DNA from 3 places in the Tardiphaga sp. 841_E9_N1_2 genome. Region 1 is predicted to be linked to each of the others. Evidence: predicted binding sites of a transcription regulator. Region 1 holds the regulator's gene; each other region holds the start of a gene.
What was found. Region 1 encodes PhoB, which activates phosphate uptake and scavenging genes when phosphate is short. Its sites were predicted from a motif close to TGTCATNNANCTGTCAT; they were not measured.
Positions count from the first base shown of each region.

Region 2: the regulator PhoB is predicted to act here: its motif matches at 1,450-1,466, upstream of AB8A50_RS08715 (DUF47 domain-containing protein).
Region 3: the regulator PhoB is predicted to act here: its motif matches at 1,386-1,402, upstream of ppk2 (polyphosphate kinase 2).

Region 1 covers NZ_JBPWQC010000001.1:4,849,621-4,851,887, reverse strand. Annotated here, with positions in the region: gene AB8A50_RS23275 (aspartate aminotransferase family protein) at 1-42, opposite strand, end outside; gene AB8A50_RS23270 (GcrA family cell cycle regulator) at 489-998, shown strand; gene phoB (phosphate regulon transcriptional regulator PhoB) at 1,101-1,805, opposite strand; gene phoU (phosphate signaling complex protein PhoU) at 1,898-2,267, opposite strand, start outside.
Region 2 covers NZ_JBPWQC010000001.1:1,822,453-1,824,719, forward strand. Annotated here, with positions in the region: gene AB8A50_RS08710 (inorganic phosphate transporter) at 1-788, opposite strand, end outside; gene AB8A50_RS08715 (DUF47 domain-containing protein) at 803-1,447, opposite strand; gene AB8A50_RS08720 (class I SAM-dependent methyltransferase) at 1,723-2,267, opposite strand, start outside.
Region 3 covers NZ_JBPWQC010000001.1:2,832,321-2,834,587, reverse strand. Annotated here, with positions in the region: gene AB8A50_RS13670 ((2Fe-2S)-binding protein) at 1-114, opposite strand, end outside; gene ppk2 (polyphosphate kinase 2) at 411-1,337, opposite strand; gene AB8A50_RS13660 (methyl-accepting chemotaxis protein) at 1,942-2,267, opposite strand, start outside.

The sequences.
Region 1 (2,267 bases):
GTGAGCCTGAGAGAGGGGCGAAGACGTTGCGTTGCTGGTCATAACCGATCCGATCGAAAAGACTGCGGCCGCGTCGATGACAACTGTGCGAAATCGAACAACGGACCCTAGAAACGAAACGTGCCGCCCTTCTCGGGCGGCACGTGGGCATTATTCTATGTGTGCTGTGAAGACTGTCAACCGCGCACTGCGGCTTTCGAGTCACACGGAGTCGCAGAAAAAGCCGATTTTGCAGCTTTATTTGCAGAAGCATGTGGACGCGGCATGCCCGACTCTTGCGCGCGAGTCACGGCATATTGTAGCTTTTGCCTCGTCGGATACGACATCTCGTGCGGCGGTAGATCCTTTTGACACATCCAGTGCGGCGTAACAGCCGGACGCGAAATTCGCGCCCGGTGAGCGCTAAAGGATTCTGACCGCAGGGATTTTTGAAGTCTCAACTCGCAGCGCTGCCCGGTCAGGCCGGCGCTCACGAAGGGAAAACGGCGATGACGGTAATGACATGGACCGACGATCGCGTCGAACAGTTGAAGAAACTCTGGGAAGGCGGCCTTTCCGCCAGCCAGATCGCTGCGGAACTCGGTAACGTGACCCGCAACGCCGTGATCGGCAAGGTGCACCGCCTTGGCCTGTCCGGCCGTGCCAAGAGCCCCTCCTCGGCAGCTCCGCGGCAGCGCAAGGCGCGCCCGGCGCAGCAGATGGTGCGCGTCGCCCGCCCGATGGCCCGTGGCAACACAGCATTGGCCCATAACTACGAGATCGAGGCCGAGCCCGACCCGATCGCCTATGACAACATCGTGCCGATCAGCCAGCGCCTGTCGCTGGTCGAACTCAACGAAGCCACCTGCCATTGGCCAATCGGCGATCCGTCGAGCGCGGACTTCTACTTCTGCGGTGGCAAGGCCCTGGCCGGCGCCCCCTATTGCGCACATCACTCGCGCATCGCCTATCAGCCAGCCAGCGACCGCCGCCGCGCGGTGCCAAAGCCGACACGCTGAGCTGGAAAGCATCTAAACCAAATGAAAATGCCCGGTGATGAGCCGGGCATTTTTTGTTTGGGGCTTCTAACCTCTCCCCGCTTGCGGGGAGAAGGAAGATACCTACTCCGCCGCCTTGTCGAAGCGGTCATCCAGCGCGTAGCCGGCGCCGCGCACGGTGCGGATCGGATCGGGCTCACCGGCGGGATTGAGCAGCTTGCGCAGGCGGCCGATATGCACGTCGACGGTGCGCTCGTCGATATAGATGTCGCGGCCCCAGACGCTGTCGAGCAACTGTTCGCGGCTGAACACGCGGCCCGGATGTTCCAGGAAGAACTCCAGCAGGCGATATTCGGTCGGACCGAGATCGATCGGACGGCTTGAGCGCACGACGCGGCGCTTGTCGCGGTCGAGTTCGATGTCGCCAAACGCCAGGACGGTGGCGAGACGCTCGGGAGCTGCACGACGGAGCAGGCCCTTCACGCGGGCCAGGAGCTCCGGCACCGAGAACGGCTTGACGATGTAGTCGTCGGCGCCGGTGGCGAGACCGCGAACGCGCTCGCTCTCTTCGCCGCGCGCCGTCAGCATGATGATCGGCAATGCCTTGGTTTCGGGCCGTGCGCGCAAGCGGCGGCACAGTTCGATGCCGGACAGGCCCGGCAGCATCCAGTCGAGCACCACGAGATCCGGCACCCGCTCCTTCAAGCGGGTGTCGGCATCGTCGCCGCGAGCGACGGTTTCAACATCATAGCCTTCGGCGTCGAGGTTGTAGCGAAGCAGCGTCGTTAGCGCCTCTTCATCTTCCACAACCAGAATGCGTGCATTCACAGCCATCTTGATCAATACCCTCAGTGACGTCCGACAAGTCTTTAAATCATGATCCTTGCGGAAGACTGGCTTCCACTTTTCCGGATCATGCTTCAGACCGTCGGCGTATTCGCGAATGTGGTCATGTCGCCCTTCGGGCGCTTGTCGAGGATCTGCTGGCCCTCGATCATGTAGAACACGGTTTCCGCAATATTGGTGGCATGGTCGCCGATCCGCTCGATATTCTTGGCGCAGAACATCAGGTGGATACAGAACGAAATGTTACGCGGGTCTTCCATCATATAGGTCAGGAGTTCGCGGAACAGCGAGGTGCAGATCGCGTCGATCTCCTCGTCGCCCTTCCACACCGTCATCGCGGCGGGCAGATCGTGTGCGGCATAGGCGTCGAGCACGGCCTTGACCTGGGTGGTCACGAGGTCGGTCATATGCTCGAGGCCGCGGATCAGCTTCAGCGGATGGAAG
Region 2 (2,267 bases), 3.0 Mb from region 1:
CCTGTCTCCGCGCAGAACCCCTGCATCGGCGTGAGTTTGGTGATGCGCAGGCCCATGGTGCGAACGATGCGCCAGCCGCCCATCAGCGTGCCCAGCGCCATCGCCGCCTGACATGACAGCACGACCCAGAACGGCACGGAGAACTCGGTGCCGAGGTGGCCCTGCGAATACAGCAGCACCGCGATGATGCCCATGGTCTTCTGCGCGTCGTTGCCGCCATGGCCGAGCGAATAGAGCGAGGCCGAGACGAACTGCAGAATGCGGAAGGCGCGGTCCACGGCGAAAGGCGTCGAGCGCACCGAGGCCCATGACACGATGGCCACCAGCACCAGCGCCAGCAGGAAGCCCACCAACGGCGACAGCACAATCGCCAGCAGCGCCTTGGACAGCCCGGTCCACAAGGCTGCCGAGAGTCCTGCCTTGGCGACACCTGCCCCGAGCAAGCCACCGATCAACGCATGCGACGAGCTTGAGGGAATGCCGAGGCCCCAGGTGATCACGTTCCAGACGATGGCGCCCATCAGGGCCGCAAAGATCACCGCGGGATCGATGACGCTGGGCTCGATGATCCCGGTGCCGATGGTGTTGGCGACATGCAGACCGAACACCAGGAAGGCAATGAAGTTGAAGAATGCCGCCCACAGCACCGCATATTGCGGCCGCAGTACGCGCGTCGAGACGATCGTCGCGATCGAATTGGCAGCGTCATGCAAGCCGTTGAGAAAGTCGAACAGCAATGCGATGGCGATAAGGCCGATCAGCACCGGAAAGGCGAGCGTGGCGTCCACCTGATGGCCCTGCCTTATACTTGTTCGATGACGATGCTGTTGATCTCGTTCGCGACGTCGTCGAAGCGGTCGGCCACCTTTTCAAGGTGCTTGTAGATCTCGGCGCCGACCACGAAATCCATGGTGTTGGCGTCACGATGCTTGAGAAAAAGCTCCTTGAGCCCGATGTCGTGCAGATCGTCGACGCGGCCTTCGAGCTTGCCGACTTCCTCGGTGATCGCGGTGAGCAGACCGACATTGTCGCCGATGGCGCTCATCAGCGGCACGGCGCGGCCGACAAGGTTGGCACATTCCACCAGCAGCGTGCCGATCTCGCGCATCGGCGGCTCGAACTGGCGCACCTCGAACAGCATCACCGCTTTCGCCGTCTGCTGCATCTGGTCGATGGAATCGTCCATCGCCGTGATGAGGTTCTTGATGTCGACGCGATCGAACGGCGTGATGAAAGTGCGGCGAACGGCGGTCAGCACCTCGCGGGTGATGGCGTCGGCGTCGTTCTCGAACTGGTTGACACGCTGGCAGTAGACCGGCGTCTCGTCGCCGCCTTCCAGCATCCCCGCAAGCGCCTTGGAGCCCTCGACCACGGTCACTGAATGGCGGGCGAACAGGTCGAAAAACCTTTCCTCCCGGGGCAGAAAGGACCGGAACCAGCGCAGCATCATCTCATCCAACTGTCAGGAAAACGCAGCGACCGGACCGCCAGATGGCGGACATGGTCCCGCGGGGCCACCGCCGGCGGCCCTGTGTCACACGGATGTCATAAAGCATTTCCGGCCAAGACGGGCAATCACGCACCTTTTAGGCCCGGTCATCCACCGCTTTATGACAGCCTGCTTTTCCTGAGGCAGTGCCTGGATTTAGAGCGACCGCTTGAAGTAATGCGCGATTTCGCCGATGACGCCGCGGCGCAAGGTCGGCCCAACCGTTGACGGCGCTACGCCTTGTGGGCGACCCAGCCCCTGAACGTGAACCCCGCATAAAACAGGGCAACGTCGGTGAAGCCTGCGTCCCACAGCAGGGCTTCGTCCTGCTCCGGCGACAGCAGCGGCAAGCGTTCGCCGATCGCCGAGATCGCATTCTCCGCATTGGCGGCCAGTACGCCGGATGCCGCCGCAAAAGCTGCGTAACGGGACAACCATCTGGCCTTTTCTCTGTCGTGCTGGGGAAAGCTGTGGTGGGCGACGACGAAGGGAGCGCCCGGCTTGAGCCGCCGGTGCACCTCGGCCAGCGTGCGTCGACGCTCCTCCTCCGGGATGAAATGCAGGGTCAGGATGCAGGTCGCCGCATCGAACGGCCCCTCGGGCGCGCCGTCTATATAGCCTTCATGGAGATCGACGCGTGACGCGAGCGGACCGAGCGTGCGCTTGGCCAGTCCCAGCATCTCGGCCGATGGATCGACGCCGCAAAAGCGCCATCCGGGGTGCGTCTCGGCAAAGGCCTTCAACTCCAGCCCACCACCCGCGCCAAGCACGAGCACAT
Region 3 (2,267 bases), 2.0 Mb from region 1:
GCAGCCGAATTTTGTGCCGGTCATGCCGAGAATATCGCGCAGCACCCAGAGCAGGGGCATGTCGTCTGGTGCGTCGAAGGACTTCTGCTCGCCGTTGATATTGAGATTTGCCACAGTGAGACCCCCGTTTGCTCGACTCGATGATGCAATGGCGAATGGTTCGTCATCGACCAACGACGGTACTATAGGCGTACGGTCATCATTTCAAAAGCAGCAATAAGATGCAGCAGGACTATACATTGGTTTGTATGTCGCGCGAGCGTGTCTGTCGGATAAATCGCGGTAAAATCTGCACGACGTCATCCGACGCCCTCTTCGTGGGCGTCGGATGACTTTTATTCAAAAGAATATTGCGGTTGCGTTAGGCTCGGCCTGCCCGAAAAACGTTACGCGATCTGCCGACTGTGGGGCTAGTACCGCTCCGGCACATACATTTCGGCTGGCACCGGCGTGCGGTGATAGTCGGGATTGCGTACGCGTGCAGGCAGGACCACAGGCGGATGCTCGACCTCCTGATAGGGAAGCTGTTCGAGCAGATGCGCGATACAGTTCAGGCGGGCCTTCTTCTTGTCGACGGCCTGCACCACATGCCACGGGGCTTCCGGAATATGCGTATGCTCGAGCATCGCTTCCTTGGCCTTGGTGTATTGCTCCCAGCGGGTGCGCGCCTCGACATCCATCGGGCTGAGCTTCCACTGTTTGAGCGGGTCGGCGATACGCATCGAGAAGCGCAGGTGCTGCGCTTCGTCGGTGATCGAGAACCAGTATTTGACCAGGATGATGCCCGAGCGCACCAGCATGCGTTCGAATTCCGGCACCGAGCGGAAGAATTCCTCCACGTCATCCTCGGTGCAGAAACCCATCACGCGCTCGACGCCGGCGCGGTTGTACCAGCTACGATCGAACAGCACGATCTCGCCGCCGGCGGGGAGGTGCGAGACGTAACGCTGGAAGTACCATTGGGTGCGTTCGCGCTCATTCGGCGCGGGGAGTGCGGCAACGCGGCAGACGCGTGGATTGAGCCGCTGGGTGATCCGCTTGATGACGCCACCCTTGCCAGCGGAATCGCGACCCTCGAAGATCACCACGACCTTGAGCTTGTTCTGCTGCACCCAGCTCTGCAACTTCACCAATTCGCCCTGCAGGCGGAACAGTTCCTTGAAATAGAGGCGTCGCTCGATGGTCTCCGCCGGGCTGTGGTCGGACATTTCGTTGGTCAGGGCGTCGAGACGATCGTCATCGATCTCGAGCTCGAGTTCTTCGTCGAAGCCGTCCAGCATCTCTGCACGAATGCGGTCGTGGATTGCTTGCGCGTCGTCGAGGGAATGTTCGGTCATGGCAGCTCCGCTTGTATCGAATGGGTTCACGGTTATGGACCGATGCAAATGTCAGCGGTGTGACACTGCCCCCCAGGCCCGGGGCGAATGGGCAAACGGCCCCAATGGGTCTCGCCGCTGCTGTCCATGCAGGACGGGGTACCGCAAGCCGAAATTCAACTACGCGTGATTGGCGCTACCTTGAGAGCCAAGCGTGCGCATCTGAGGTCGCGGGGCTCGTTGACCAAGGAAAAATGTGATGAATAAATTCATTCTGTTGGGCGCCGCTTTACTGATCGCTGGCACTGCGAGCTGGACCGCGCAGGCCAAAGACGGGCATAGCGCTGCCAGCAAGCATCGACGGATCATGTCCTCTCACGCGCGGTATGAGGGAAGCGCCCCCGTAACGGTCTATCGCGGATTTGGTGCCGGCCCCGGTTCATATGGATACAGCGCGCCATATGGATATGGCGGCGGTTCATACGGCGGAGATGACAATGCGGAAGGCCGAACGAGCGGCGGCTAGGACGCCTTGGCAGTTTCGGCTGCTAGCCCACTCGCAGACGGAATAGGCGGCGCTGCGCCAGGTCTCAGGTGGCAGCGCAGCGCCGTGTGCAAACCCAAATCATAATTTGTACGCCGTGCGGAAGCCGCCCCAATGGCGTCCCTGTATGCGCACAGGCACGTCGATCTCGCGCATCATCACGGTCTGGCCGTTGCCCATGTCGCGGGCATAACTCTGGATCAGGTAGGAACGTGTATTGCGACCGGCGGCCAATCCAGCCGGATCGTTGAAGATGCGGCGATTGCGGCAGTTGGCCGTGTTCCAGGCGACATCACCCGGGCGCTGCGGCTTGGAATAGATGCTGTTATGTACCGGTAGATAGCCGTTGTGGTCGATCATGGCGCAGAACGCCATGCGGCTGTCCTTGGCGAGAAATGCATCCTGGA